DNA from 3 places in the Neisseria sp. KEM232 genome. Region 1 is predicted to be linked to each of the others. Evidence: predicted binding sites of a transcription regulator. Region 1 holds the regulator's gene; each other region holds the start of a gene.
The links. Region 1 encodes FNR, which switches genes on or off when oxygen is low (the NO sensors DNR and NnrR bind a similar motif). Its sites were predicted from a motif close to TTGATNNNNATCAA; they were not measured.
Positions count from the first base shown of each region.

Region 2: a site for FNR is predicted at 2,285-2,298, ahead of ccoN (cytochrome-c oxidase, cbb3-type subunit I). Genes of this name have one in related genera too.
Region 3: a site for FNR is predicted at 1,402-1,415, ahead of CGZ77_RS09180 (bacteriohemerythrin). Genes of this name have one in related genera too.

Region 1 covers NZ_CP022527.1:201,387-206,205, reverse strand. Annotated here, with positions in the region: gene hemN (oxygen-independent coproporphyrinogen III oxidase) at 1-1,276, opposite strand, end outside; gene fnr (fumarate/nitrate reduction transcriptional regulator Fnr) at 1,413-2,150, shown strand; gene CGZ77_RS00895 (LysR substrate-binding domain-containing protein) at 2,225-3,175, opposite strand; gene CGZ77_RS00890 (OmpA family protein) at 3,576-4,322, shown strand.
Region 2 covers NZ_CP022527.1:2,227,092-2,231,910, reverse strand. Annotated here, with positions in the region: partial or broken gene CGZ77_RS12550 (hypothetical protein) at 1-218, shown strand, start outside; gene CGZ77_RS11095 (M61 family metallopeptidase) at 480-2,237, opposite strand; gene ccoN (cytochrome-c oxidase, cbb3-type subunit I) at 2,582-4,015, shown strand; gene ccoO (cytochrome-c oxidase, cbb3-type subunit II) at 4,040-4,651, shown strand; gene CGZ77_RS11080 (CcoQ/FixQ family Cbb3-type cytochrome c oxidase assembly chaperone) at 4,656-4,819, shown strand, end outside.
Region 3 covers NZ_CP022527.1:1,866,820-1,871,638, reverse strand. Annotated here, with positions in the region: gene CGZ77_RS09185 (ABC transporter ATP-binding protein) at 1-340, opposite strand, end outside; gene CGZ77_RS09180 (bacteriohemerythrin) at 723-1,337, opposite strand; gene CGZ77_RS09175 (phospholipid-binding protein MlaC) at 1,492-2,088, opposite strand; gene CGZ77_RS12655 (HlyD family secretion protein) at 2,288-3,343, shown strand; gene CGZ77_RS09165 (hypothetical protein) at 3,682-4,062, opposite strand; gene CGZ77_RS09160 (phosphatase PAP2/dual specificity phosphatase family protein) at 4,102-4,819, opposite strand, start outside.

The sequences.
Region 1 (4,819 bases):
GGCCGAGGCGTTCCATTTGTTCGAGGTCGGCCAGTTCGTCGGCGAAGTATTGGGAGAAGGGGATGGCGAAGGTGTCTTGGTAGACGCGGAAGTCGAGGGCGAAGCGGCACATGAGGTCTTGGATGATGTTGCGCCGCAGGATGTCGTCGCGGGTGAGGCGGTAGCCGCGCATGACGGGCAGGCGTCTGGCGTCGAGGGCGGCGTAGTAGTCGGTGATGTTGCGCTCGTTTTGTTCGTAGGTGCAGCCGATTTTGCCGATGGCGGAAACGCCGATGGCGACGAGGTCGCAGTCGGCGTAGGTGGAATAGCCTTGGAAGTTGCGTTGCAGAAAGCCTTCGCGCAGGGCGACGGAGAGTTCGTCGTCGGGTTTGGCGAAGTGGTCCATGCCGATGAAGACGTAGCCTGCGTCGGATAGGCGCTCGACGGCGTATTGCAGGATGTCGAGTTTTTCTTCGCTGGAGGGGACGGCGTCGGTGTCGATGCGCCGCTGGGGTTTGAAGATGTGGGGGAGGTGGGCGTAGTGGTAGAGGGCGAGGCGGTCGGGATCGAGGGAGAGGACGGTGTCGAGGGTGGGCTTGATGCTTGCGAGGCTTTGGTGGGGCAGGCCGTAGATGAGGTCGACGCTGACGGATTTGAAGTCGGCTTCGCGGGCGGCTTCGATAACGGTGCGGGTCTCTTCGACGCTTTGGATGCGGTTGACGGCCTGCTGCACTTTGGGGTCGAAATCCTGGATGCCGACGCTCATGCGGTTGAAGCCGAGGCGGCCGAGGTGGTGCACGGTTTCGCGGCTGACTTTGCGCGGGTCGATTTCGATGGAGTATTCGCCGTCGGGCAGGAGGTTGAAGTGGCGGCGTATCATGGCGAAGACGCGGTCGAGTTGGCCGTCTGAAAGGAAGGTGGGGGTGCCGCCGCCGAAGTGGAGTTGGGCGAGGGGATTTTTGCCTCCGAGGTGGGGGGCGAGCAGTTCCATTTCGCGTTCGAGATAGCCGAGGTACTCGTCGGCGCGGGTTTTGTCTTTGGTGATGATTTTGTTGCAGCCGCAGTAGTAGCAGATGGTGTCGCAGAAGGGGATGTGGATGTAGAGGGACAGGGGTTTGTTGAGTGCGCCCGCGCTGCGCAGGGCGAGGGTTTCGATGTATTCGTTTTCACCGAAATCTTTGTGGAAGCGGTCGGCAGTGGGGTAGGAGGTGTAGCGCGGGCCGCTGGCGGGGAGGGAAGCGATGAGGTTGCGGTCGAATTCCGGCTTTTCTTTGTTGATTATGTTGATGATTTTCATGCGGAAGGGTTTGATGTTGGTAAATGTATGGTAGTTTGCTAGAATGGCACAAAGCCGATGATGATACTTTGATATTAGTCAAGGCGAATTGTATACAGTTTGCCTCAGGTGCAAAAAATTAAGGACTGTAACCAGTATGGCCGCACACACTTTGCTACAACCGATGAAGACGCTTTGTTCGACCTGTTCGCTGCGCGAGCTGTGCCTGCCCGTCGGCCTGCGTCCCAATGAATTCGAGCAGTTGGACACCGTTATCCGACAGAGCCACAGGCTGAAAAAAGGCGAGTTTCTGTTCCGTTCGGGCGAGTCTTTCCATTCCTTTTTCGCCATCCGCACCGGTTTTTTCAAAACGACTGTCGCTTCGCAGGACGGCCGCGATCAGGTAACCGGTTTTTTTATGTCCGGCGAATTGATCGGGATGGACGGTATCTGTACGCATGCGCACAGTTGCGATGCGGTGGCTTTGGAAGACAGCGAGGTGTGCGAGTTGCCGTTCGGCCATATGGAAGAGCTCAGCAAAGTGATTCCGAGCATCCAAACGCATTTCTTCCGCCTGATGAGCCGCGAGATTGTGCGCGATCAGGGTGTGATGCTGCTGTTGGGCAATATGCGTGCCGAAGAGCGGATTGCCGCCTTTTTGCTGAACTTGTCGCAAAGGCTGCACCACAGGGGTTTTGCCGCCAATGATTTCATCCTGCGTATGTCGCGCGAGGAAATCGGCAGCTATTTGGGGCTGAAACTGGAAACGGTCAGCCGCACGCTTTCGCGTTTCCATCAGGAAGAGCTGATTTCGGTGGAGCATAAACACATCAAATTACTGAAACCGGAAGTGCTGAACAGAATGGTATCCGGCGGCAGTATGCACACAGTTTGAATAAAGAGGCCGTCTGAAAAAGCAAAAGCGCTGCAGAGCAAACGTTCTGCGGCGCTTTTGCTTTTTCAGACGGCCTAAATCGAAAAGTCTTCGACAACGGGCGTATACAGAAGTTGGTCGAGCCGCGCCTTGGTTAAAGACGGATCGAAGAGTTCGATAAAACCGTAAACATATCCGCGCAGATAGCTGTCGCTGCGCAGCAGCAGGCCGGTGTGGCAGGGTTCGGTAAGATAGGGAATATCGACCAGCGTCAGATCCGCATCTGCCGTTTTGTCGTAGGCCGGCTTGGCCATCAGGCCGACGCCCAGTCCCAGTCGGACGTAGGTTTTCAGCGCATCGTTGTCGGCCACCGAGACGGCGATCTCCGGTTCGGCAATGTCTGCTTTGGCGAACGCGCGCGAAAGTACGCTGCCGCGCACGAAAGCAGATTCGTAGGCGATTAAGGGATAGGACGCAATGGCTCGGACAGACAGTGCGCCTTTGTGATCGAGCAGCGGATGATCGTTCGGCACGAGCAGACCGTAATGCCAGCTCGAACAGGAAATGCCGCGCAGCTCTGTGCCGTAATCGGAAAGTTCCGATGTCACGGCAAAATCCGTCAGGCCTTCTGAAACCATCCGGCGGATTTCCTCGGGTGTCCCTTGTCGGATAACCAGCCGCACCTTCGGATAGGCTTTGGCAAACTGCGCCACCACAGGCGGTAAAACATAGCGCGCCAAAGTGTGCGTGGCGGCGAGCGTGAGCACCCCGCCGTCTTGTTTGGCAAACTCGCTGCCGATTTTTTTGATGTTTTGGATATCGTGCAAAATCCTCTCGGCCGTCTGTAAAACCGCCTTGCCCGGCTGCGAAACGGAAACGATGCGCTTGCCGCTGCGGATAAAGATGCGGATGCCGAGTTCCTCTTCCAAAAGGCGGATTTGCTTGGATACGCCGGGCTGCGACGTGAACAGAGCATCCGCCGCTTCGGAGACGTTGAGATTGTGTTTGTAGACTTCGAGCGCGTAGCGCAGCTGTTGCAGTTTCATAAGTATGGCGGCGGAATGCGGAATCGGGCTGCGGACTTTAACATAAAAACAAATCCTAATGGCAGAAAACCGCGGCAGATAAAGGGTTGGAGAGCTGCAACGGCGAATGGCGGAAGTGTCTGGCGGTAAAAAGTTCCTGTTGTTTTTGCGCAACTTTAATAAAGGAGGCAGCGTTTTTTCCGGTAAATAAGTGACAGAAAATTGATTTTTCGGCATGATGCGGCATTAGGAAACAGGTTGCTGCCCGCACAGGAGGCAGCGGGATATTGACAGTTTGCATCGGGATTTTTATAGTGCGGACTTGTATATTCTGGTTGCCGTCACGCTGCGGCCTGTATATTGTGCTTTGTAATGGTCTCACAGGTCATTGCATTAACAATCTTTTGATGAGGGAATAATAATGACCAAACAGCTTAAATTAGGTGCATTAATCGTTGCCGCTATCGCTTCTGCCAACGCATTGGCAGCCAGTGAGCCGCATACCAAACACGGCTATGTAGTCAGCCGCGAATCTCAGGAAATCGTCCGCAACAACTATGAAGAGTGCTGGCGTACCATGTACTTCGACAAAGCGACACAGGGTCGTATCGAGTGCGGCGACGCAGAAGCCCAAGCTCCTGCCGCTCCCGAATTTGTAGACGAAACCGTATCGCTGTCCGCCAACACCCTGTTCGGCTTCGACAAAGACAACCTGCGTCCGCAGGCCATCGACACCCTGAACGACTTGGCAGGCCGCCTGTCCAACGAAAACATACAGGCTGTCCGCGTAGAAGGCCATACCGACTTCATGGGCTCCGAGCAGTACAACCAGGCTCTGTCCGAACGCCGCGCCAATGTAGTGGCAAACTACCTTGTAAACCAAGGCGTACCCGCAGGCAAGATTTCCGCAGTCGGTTTGGGCGAATCCCAAGCTCAGATGACCGCAACCTGCGAAGACCAGCTCAAAGGCAAAAAACTGTCCAAAGCCAAACGCCGTGCACAGTTGATCGCATGTATCGAACCCGACCGCCGCGTAGATGTGAAAATCCGCAGCGTGGTTCAGCGTCAGGTTTCTGCCGGTGCTGAAGCTCTCGGCGAGCGTCCTGCCAGCGACAACCACTGGTTGCCGGGTGAGCGTTCCAGCATCCACGGTTACACCCGTTGGTAAGATGATTTTGAAAAACCCCGCGAATGCGGGGTTTTTTCTTTTCATAGGTTTTATGTGCGGTTTTTTGATGTGTGCAGGGTAGCCGTTTTGTTTGTGGTAGCAGCTTCGTCGGGTGGGGCATTTCTTTGTTTTCAGACGGCCTGGCGGAAATACCGCAGTGCGGTTAAATATAGTGAACCAACACGAAAATCTACGGCGTTGCTGTGTCTTAGCTCGAATAGGGCAGGTGTGCTAAGTAAGGTATTAAAAATGCCAAGCAAACCTGCCCGTACTTAGGTGTACTGTCTGCGGCTTGCGGTCTTGTATCTTTCCGTGTTGTTTCAGTTTGGTTTTACGCAGATATAATCGGCCGAAATGGAAAATTTGCTGCCCGGCGTTTTGTCCCCTGATTTTGTCCGGCTGAAAATGAAACGGTGTGCGATGGTTGCGTGCTGCCAAAGTCTAAGCTGTGAATGGCGGCGGCAAAAAATGGCAAATCCGGTGTTTTTTTTTGCATT
Region 2 (4,819 bases), 350 kb from region 1:
CTTCAAGCAGGCGTATTACGGAATGCGGCGCTTGGCGTGCCATCCAAGAGAAACTCAAAAAGCAGGCCAAACGCTACAACAAGTCCTATCCCGGCGAAATGGTGCATGTCGATACCAAACGGCTGCCGCTGCTCAAAGGACAAAAAGCCACCGATAAGCGCGATTACCTGTTTGTTGCCATTGACAATTTCTCCCGGTGTCTTATACAACTCTTCCTGTCGTTCTCGGGACACGGTGGTTTCTCTCCAAGGCATGGTAGGGATTCCGTCTGTTGGGACGGGGGAAGTGTTACCTATGTCTTCGTACGGGTGTTACCTTTGTGTCCGGTCTGTACACGCGCGGGGGAGGGAGTTTGGTGCGCGACGGGGTTGGCGGTTTCAAAAACGGTATCCCGGCGTAGGCGTAGGCAGCATTTCGGGTTTTAGTTTGGCCGACACTGCTTTGAGGCCGTCTGAAAAGGGTTTCAGACGGCCTCTGTGTCAGGCCGCGTCGAGCAGCCAGCGGCGGAGTTTGTCTTCGTCTTCTATATAAAGAAGGGCGGTTTCGGCTGCGGCGGCTTTGAGGGTGAGGGCGGTTTGGTGCAGGATGCCGTGGCGGAAGTAGTGGATTTGCCAGATGTCGTCGGGGCGGCTGTCGGCGAGGAGGGCGGCAAGGTTGGTGCAGGCGCGGCCGTTGACGGCGGTGATTTTGTCCTGCGGGCAGAGGGCGGCGTTTTCGGCGCTGCCGCCGTTGAGGATGTGGGTGAGGATGGCGTGGTCGGTTTTTTGCGTGAAACGGGCGCCGAGGTCGGCGGCGGGTTCGGGCGGGGCGATGGGTGCGCCGATAAGGCCACCGCCGTGGCTGCGGGGCAGAGGGGCGTATTGCAGGCCGATGCCGACGGTGTGCAGGCAGTCGGCGAGGGGGAGTTCGTCTGTGGTGTATAAGGCCGTCTGAAAGAAGGCGGCGAGGTTAAGGCCGGTGATTTGTTGGCAGCGGGTTTGCCATTGTTGTTCTTCTATGCCGCGTTGGGTGGCGAGCCAGTCGCGGTAGAGTTGTTGCATGACGGTGTCGAGGGAGTGGGCGCCGCTGCTTTTTTGCCGGATGAGGAGGTCGAGGCAGAGGGCGGCGAGGGCGCCTTGCTGGTAGTAGCTGACGAGGGCGTTGGGGGCGTTTTCGTCGGCTTTGTAGTATTTGTGCCAGGCGGTGTAGGAGGATTGGGCTAGGGTTTGTTTCAGACGGCCTTTGTTTTGGCGTACGCGGGTGATGTTTTTGGCCAGGAGGGTGAGGTATTTTTCGGGGGTGATGACGTGGCTGCGGGCGAGGATGAGGTCGTCGTAGTAGGCGGTGATGCCTTCGAATGCCCAGAGTTGTTCGGTGTGGTTTTCGCGGTCGAGGTCGTAGGGGGCGAAGGCGGCGGGTTTGACGGATTTGACGTTCCAAGCGTGGAAGTATTCGTGCGAAAAGAGGCCGAGCAGTTCGGTGTAGGCGGGGGCGGCCTCGCCCATGCCGTGCGGCGGCAGGCTGTTGCGGTCGGCGTGCAGGGCGGTGCTGCTGCGGTGTTCGAGGCCGCCGTAGATGTTGTCGCCGAGGTGGAGGAGGAAGAGGTATTCGGCAAACGGGGCAGGCGCGGGGAAGAGGGCGAGTTGGGTTTCGCAGATGCGTTGCATGTCGTCGCGCAGGCGTCGGCGGTCGAAGTCGGAATAATGGCCGCTGAGGGCGATGCGGTGGGGGATGCCGTGTGCTTGGAATGCGATGGTTTCGATGTGTCCGAGTTCGACGGGGTGGTCGATGAGTTCGCCGTAGGAGGCCGTCTGAAAGGTGTTTGCGCCGACGGCGGGCAGGGTGGTGGCGGTCTGCCAGTCTGCGGGCAGGTTTTGTAGGACGAGGGTTTGGGTTTCGTTCAGACGGCCTTCGAGGGCGAAAAGGAGGCAGGCACCGTCGAAGAAGCCGCGTTCGGCGGTGAGGTAGGAGGCGCGCACGGAGAGGTCGTAGGCGTAGACGGTGTAGCGGATGCACCACTCGCCGGCGAGTGGTTCGGTCTGCCAGGTGTTTTTGGCGGTTTGCCGCAGGGCGGCGGGGCGGCCGTTGTGTTCGGCGTGGATTTCGACGATGTGGCGGGCGAAATCGCGTATGGTGTAGCTGCCGGGCACCCAGTTGGCGAGTTTTAACACGGCGGATGTGGCGGCGTTTTGGGTGAAGGTGAGGGTGATGTGCCAGTAATGGGCTTTGGGTTCGGGGCTGAGGGTGTGGGTAATCATGATGAAAATTTAATGGCTCAATAGGATTGGGCAATGTTAAAAATTAATTGATTGGTGTCAAATCATAAATTAGTTAAAATCTATAACCTTGTAAAGTGTATGGAAATTTAGTGTAAAGATTGCCGCTTTACCTTGACGGGCGGGCTTTCTTTTCCGCTTTCCGGCCATTATGGCAGCGTGCAAACGGGCTGCCAAGCGGCGGATTCTCTGTATGCTTGGTTCGGCAAAACGGCCGTCTGAAAAAGGCGGCCGCAGCAAATTGATGGAAAAACGGCTTTGCGCGGCGGGTTTCGGCGTGCCGCAGAATCGACCGGATTTATTTTCCGTGTTTAATGGAGACTTTCATGGAAGCGCAAACTTATAACTACAAAGTGGTGCGGCAGTTCGCCGTCATGACTGTAGTTTGGGGGATTGTGGGTATGCTGGTCGGCGTGATCGCCGCCGCGCAGCTTTTCTGGCCCGCACTCAATCTGTCTGAAATCGGCCCGTGGTTCCACTTCGGCCGCATCCGTCCGCTGCATACCAATGCGGTGATTTTCGCCTTCGGCGGCTGCGGTCTGATCGGTACGTCTTACTATGTGGTGCAGCGTACCTGCAACACCCGTCTCTTCGGCGGCTGGCTGCCCGCATTCACGTTTTGGGGCTGGCAGGCCGTGATTTTGGCCGCTGCCGTCAGCTTTCCTATGGGCTGGACGCAGGGTAAGGAATACGCCGAGCTGGAATGGCCGGTCGATATTCTGATTACGCTGGTGTGGGTGGCTTATGCCGTGGTGTTCTTCGGTACTATCGCCAAACGCAAAATCAAGCATATCTATGTGGCAAACTGGTTCTACGGCGGCTTTATTCTCGCCGTTGCCCTCTTGCATATCGTCAACAACCTCAGCCTGCCGGTCGGCCCGATGAAATCGTATCCGATTTATTCCGGCGCCATCGATGCGATGGTGCAGTGGTGGTACGGCCATAACGCCGTGGGCTTCTTCCTGACCGCAGGCTTCCTCGGCATGATGTACTACTTCGTGCCCAAGCAGGCCGGTCGTCCCGTTTATTCCTACCGTCTCTCCGTCGTGCACTTCTGGGCGCTGATTTTCACCTATATGTGGGCGGGTCCGCACCATCTGCACTACACCGCGCTGCCCGACTGGACGCAGTCTGTCGGCATGGTTTTGTCGCTGATTCTCTTTGCACCCTCTTGGGGCGGCATGATCAACGGCATCATGACCCTCTCCGGCGCGTGGGGCAAACTGCGCACCGACCCGATTCTGAAATTCCTCATCGTTTCCCTGTCCTTCTACGGTATGTCCACCTTTGAAGGCCCGATGATGTCGATCAAAACCGTCAACGCTCTGAGCCACTACACCGACTGGACAGTCGGCCACGTACACGCCGGCGCGCTCGGCTGGGTGGGCTTCGTTACCATCGGTTCGGTCTACTACATGATTCCCCGCCTGTTCGGCCAAAAAGAAATGTACAGCACCAAACTCATCGACGCGCACTTCTGGATTGCCACCATCGGCGTCGTCCTCTATATCGCCTCGATGTGGATTGCCGGTGTGATGCAGGGACTGATGTGGGGCGCGCTCAACGAAGACGGCACGCTGACCTTCGCCTTTGTCGAGGGCGTGAAAGAAAGCATGCGCTTTTATGTCATCCGTTTTTCAGGCGGCCTCCTTTACCTGAGCGGCATGTGCATCATGGGCTACAACGTTTACCGTACCATCATGAACGGCAAACCGGTTGAAGCGGAAATTCCCGCCGTGGCCGAAACGCAGCACCATTAATATAAGAAAGACGGGCTACCAAAAATGAAACTGCAACAACTAGTCGAAGAAAAAGTCGGCGTCCTCATCGTGTTTACCCTGCTGGTGGTCAGCGTGGGTCTGCTGATCGAAGTCGTCCCACTGTTCTTCTCTCCGGCGGTTACCAAACCGATCGAAGGAGTCAAACCCTACAACGCCCTGCAAGTGGCCGGCCGCGACATCTACGTGCGTGAAGGCTGCTACAACTGCCACTCGCAGATGATCCGTCCCTTCCGTGCCGAAACCGAACGCTACGGCCACTACTCCGTGGCCGGAGAATCGGTTTACGACCGGCCCTTCCAATGGGGTTCCAAACGCACAGGTCCCGATTTGGCGCGTGTCGGCGGCCGCTATTCCGACGAATGGCACCGCATCCACCTGCTGAACCCACGCGACGTCGTGCCCGAGTCCAATATGCCCGCCTTCCCCTGGCTGGCGCGCAACAAAGTCGATCCGGCTCAGGTTGTCGCCCACATGAAAGGCCTGAAAGCTTTGGGCACACCCTACACCGACGAAGAAATTGCCAAAGCTCCCGAAGAGCTGAAAGACAAATCCGAATTGGAAGCGGTAATCGCCTACCTGCAGGGTTTGGGCTTGGCCTTGAAAAACGTAAGGTAACACCATGGACGTTAACTGGGCGCGCAGTCTGTTTACCGTAGCGGTATTCGTCAGCTTCATGCTGGTTCTGTACATCGTTCTGAACAAGCGCAATAAAACGAACTACGACGAAGCGTCGCACAGCATCATCGACGACGACGACACCCCGCACGGTAACGACAACGACAG
Region 3 (4,819 bases), 710 kb from region 1:
GCGGCACTTTGTCCTGTTTCAGGCCGAAGGCGATGTTCTGCTCCACGGTCATGTGCGGGAACAGGGCGTAACTTTGGAACATCATATTGATGGGGCGCTCGTAGGGGGCGAGCGCGGTGATGTCCTGTCCGTCGAGGATGATGCTGCCCTCCGAGGGCGTTTCCATGCCGGCCAGCATGCGCAGCAGGGTGGATTTGCCCGAGCCGGAGCTGCCGAGCAGGGCGAAGATTTCGTGCTGTTCGATGTTGAGGCTGATGTGGTTGACGGCGAAGTTTTCACCGAATTTTTTCACCAGCCCCCTGATTTGCAGATAGGGCTGGGCGGCGGATTCTGTGGTCATCTTGAATGCTCCAAAGAAACTCGATACCGGCTGGAACGGAACTCGAAAGGTGGATGTGTAAACCGGCAATGCGGGGGTGAAGCGGTTGTCCGTTCGGCATTGTCCGGCTGCGGAAATATAGTGAAACAAAATGGGAAAGATACAAGGCAGCAAGCCGCAGACAGTACAAGTAGTACGGCAAGGCGCAGCAACGCCGTAGATTTTCTGTTTTGTTTCGCTATAAAAAAGCGGCGTATTATATGGGCGGCCTTGCGCGGGGGCAAACGGATTCGGCCAAAGCTGCGGATATTGCCGCCTTGTGAGCCGAAAAGCAACAGCGCGGCAGACTGAGGCCGTCTGAAAGCCGGTTTACCCGCTTTCAGACGGCCTCTTGCATCCGTTTTCAGCGCCAGATTTTCAGGTTCTGAATGTTCCGGCGCGCTTTGGCGAACAGGTCGGTGTCTTCGCGGCCGCCCTGCCCTTCTGCGGCGGCAGCCTTATCGGGCGCGGGCGCGTCGTCGGCGAGGGTGGCGAACGCGGCATGGGCGTGGCGGCGCGGTTGGGCGAATGCGGCGTTGACGGCACGTTCGGCGGCCAATTCGTCCTGCTCCTTCTGCCGCTGCGCCAGATATTTCTGCACGACGGGGATAAAGCCGCGGTCGTGGTGGCTGATGTGGGTGAACAGCCAGGATTGCAGCAGATCGAGCAGCTCCTGCCCGATGTCTCCGCCGCGGCTGTGTGCGGTCTGCATTTCGCCCACTTTGTCGACGAAGCGGCGGTGTATCTGCTTGTGCTGGCGGCTCAATGGGTAACCCGCGTCGTCCATCAGTTTTTCTTCGTCGGCGAAATGTTCGACGGTGTAGCGTATCAGGTCGCCGATAATCCGCCCTTCGGCGGCGGTGTCTTTGTTTTGGTTGGCTTCGTAAAGTTCGTTCAGGCAGCGCACAAGGATTTTGTGCTGCTCGTCCACCTGTCCGATGCCGGTGTCCAAATCCGACGTCCAGTCGAAAAAGTTCATGGCGTTTTCCCGTTGTTGTTGTTTTTCAAAACGCGCCATTCTAGCGGCATGGCGCAAAACGCCCTTAATCCAGGTCAAACAATGCGTCCGCGCAATTAAAGAGGCCGTCTGAAACCCGGTTTCCGGATTTCAGACGGCCTCTTGGGAAACACGGCTAATCCGCCCGTTTCAAACCCTTGTTTTTCACCGTTTCGATCATGCCGTCGATGCCCTTTTGCGCGATCAGCTCGCCGAACTGGTTGCGGTAGACGGTAACGATGCCCACACCGTCCACCTGGATATTGTAGAGTTTGTACACCCCGCCGCTCGGATAGAGCTGGTAGGCCACCTCGTATCTTTTGCCCTCGGGCGTGCGGATTTCGGAATAAACGTCGGTTTTGCCGCCGCGTTCCGTTATTTTCGGCAGCACCTTCACCTCGGCGCGGCGCGCGCCCATCATCGCCGAACGGGCATACATCCTGATCAGCATGTCTTTAAACGCACGGACAAACTCCTGCTTCTGCCGCGCGTCAAACTGCCGCCACGGCTGGCCGACGGCCATTGCCGAGAGCCGCTCGTAATCCAAAAAGCGGTCGGCATACTGCTCCACGCGGCGGATTCTCTGCTGCTCGTCCAGCGACGCGTTTTTCACAATGCCCAACACATCCTCGATATTGCGGCGCACCTGCTGCTGCGCGGGATGGTTTTCCGCCGCCTGCACGGCGGGCGCCGCGGCCAGAACGGCGCATACTGCATAACGGTATGCAAACATAAGCTATCCTTTCTTCCGTTTTCCGGGCACACCCGGAACGCCGCATACTCTACCAGCCCGCGCCGCGCCGCGCAAAAGCCGTCTGAAAACGCAGCTTCAACGAAGTTAAAAACGGCAATCCCGCCTTTCAGACGGCCTTGCCCCGCTGCGGCGGCGGTTATATTATCGGCGCTTCCTTTGCCGCGCATGGACGCATCCCGTGAAAAAAACCGCCCTACTGACCGCCCTGGCCGCCGCCCTCGCCGCAGGCGCCTATCTCTATCACCACCGGCAGAGCGACGCCCTGCCCCAAGGCATCGCCCAATCCAACGGCCGCCTCGAACTCAACCGCCTCGACGTCGCCACCCTCTACCCCGGCCGCGTCCGCGCCATGCCCTTTGACGAAGGCACCGACATCAAAGCGGGCGACATCCTCGCCGAACTCTCCTCCGAAACCAGCAGCAGCCGCCTCGAAGAAGCACAGGCCGCCGAACGACTGCGCCAAGGCAGCGTCCGCCGCGCCCGCGCCGCCCAAGAACAAACCCTGCGCACCGTAACCAAAGCCGAAGCCAACAGCGAAGCCGCCCGCCAACAGCAGCGCGTCGCCAAAATGGAATGGGACAACGCGCGCAAAATGCAGGCCGACGGACTCGTCTCCCCCGCCGAAACCGAACGCCGCCATGCTGATTACGAACGCGCTTCGGCCGCCGTCAAAGCCGCCGAAGCCGCCCGCGCCGAAGCACAGGCCGCCGTCGCCCAAAGCCGTGCTGCCGAAAGCGAAGCACAGGCCGCCGCGCAACAGGCCGCCGCCGCCGTGAAGGCCGCCGGTTCGGCCAACGACGACATGAACATCCGCGCACCGATAGACGGACGGCTGGAATACAGAATCGCCGAAGTCGGCAGCGTCGTTGCCGCCGGCTCGAAAATCGCCAGCCTGCTCGACCCCGCCGACGTCTCGATGAACATCTTCCTGCCCGCCGCTGCCATGAGCCGCCTGAAAGTCGGCGGCGAAGCACGTATCCGCCTCGACGGCATCGACGCCGTCTTCCCCGCCAAAATCTCATTCATCGCCGCCGAAGCCCAGTTCACGCCCAAGTCGGTGGAAACCGAAAACGAACGCGCCAAACTGATGTTCAAAGTGAAACTGAAAATCCCCGCCGACACCGCCCTGCGCCACAACCGCCTGCTCAAAGGCGGCATGACCGGCAACGGCTTCGTCAAAACCGACGAAACCGCCGCCTGGCCGCAGGATCTGGCCGTGAAACTGCCGCAATAAAACTGCACGCGCCTGCGCGTTGAGGCCGTCTGAAACCCCGCAGCGGAGCTTTCAGACGGCCTCTACCGTTTTATCAGGCGTGTGCCGCGCGGGAAACCGTGCAGGCAAGCAAAAAGGCCGTCTGAAACCGAAAATCCCACTGCATACCTGACTCCCTCCCCTGCGCCCCAAGCGCGGGGGAGGGTTGGGGTGGGGGTGGCAGTTCGCAGAACTGCTTTTATTCCGCCGCTCCGCAGAAGTTGCCGCAGCGGCGCAACTCCCTACCCCAGCCCTCGCCGTTTCGTTTATGCCCCGAAGGGGTACAAGCGGGAGAGGGGACTCTGTTGTTCCGACAGGTTTCAGACGGCCTGTACCGCCAGAACGGCCAGCTGCGCTGCCGTGAGGTACAGGGTTGTGCGCCACAGCGACAATGCGCCCGCCGCGCGGTGCGCCATGCTGCGGCCGTCTGAAACGCGGCGGCGCAGGCCGGTTTCGCGCAGGGTTTGGTCGAAGGTTTCGGGCGTGTAGCGGCCTTGCGCGAAATCTGCAAACACGCGGCAGTCAAAGGCGGTGCGGACATGGCAGAAGACTAGCGCCGCGGCCAAAGCGGCCTGCACGGCAAACCAGCCGCCGCCGTAAAAGGCGGACAGCGCCGCAATCAGCGCGTTGGCGGCGGCGGTGTAGGAAGCGGTGGCGAGCAGGCGGGCGGTAATGAGGGAAACGGCGCTATCGTCGTGCATATCGGTTCTTTCTCCGGATTGAGGCCGTCTGAAAACGGTTCAGACGGCCTTTTTCAGACGGCCTGCGGCCGCTGCGGCGGCTTGAACGGCATCGGGGCGGATAAGGGCTTGGGGGCGGGCAGCCTGCAGCAGCGCGGCGGCCTGTTCGGGTGTGCGGCCGCCGTAGGCGGTGAGCCAGGTCAGCGCGGCGGCGGCACTGCGGCCGTAGCCTAACGCGCAGCAGACCAATACGCGGCCGTGTTGGCGGCGCAGGCTTTCGACGGTTTCGGCAGCTTGGACGAGTTCGGATTCAGACGGCGTAACAAGGTCTGACAGCGGCAGCGTGAGATAAGCGGCGCGGTGGCGGGCGGGATATTCGGCGCAAAGGTCGAGTACGGCGGGAAAATGCGGTGCGTCGAGCAGGCTGCCGATATGGATGCCGTCTGAAATTTCCGTCGAACGCGCCCGGCCGCGCAGCCAGAAGGCCATGTTGAGCCGCACGCCGATAAGATAGGGCAGAAGCAGCCATGCGGCGGCGGGCGAAAATTTGCCGGAGGGCTGTTTTTGCAACGCGGCGGGATTGCCTGAAAAATAGGCGAAAGCGCACAACAGCAGTGCCGCGCTTATCCACAGCGTCCACAGCCACGCGCCGCCGGATAAGGCGGGCAGGGCGGCGGCAGCAGCGCCAATGAGATAGAGGCCGCCGAGCTGCCGTTCGCGGATGCGGCGGTCTCTCAGACGGCCTGCGGCATCAGGCCGTCTGAACGGGCTTTGCCCC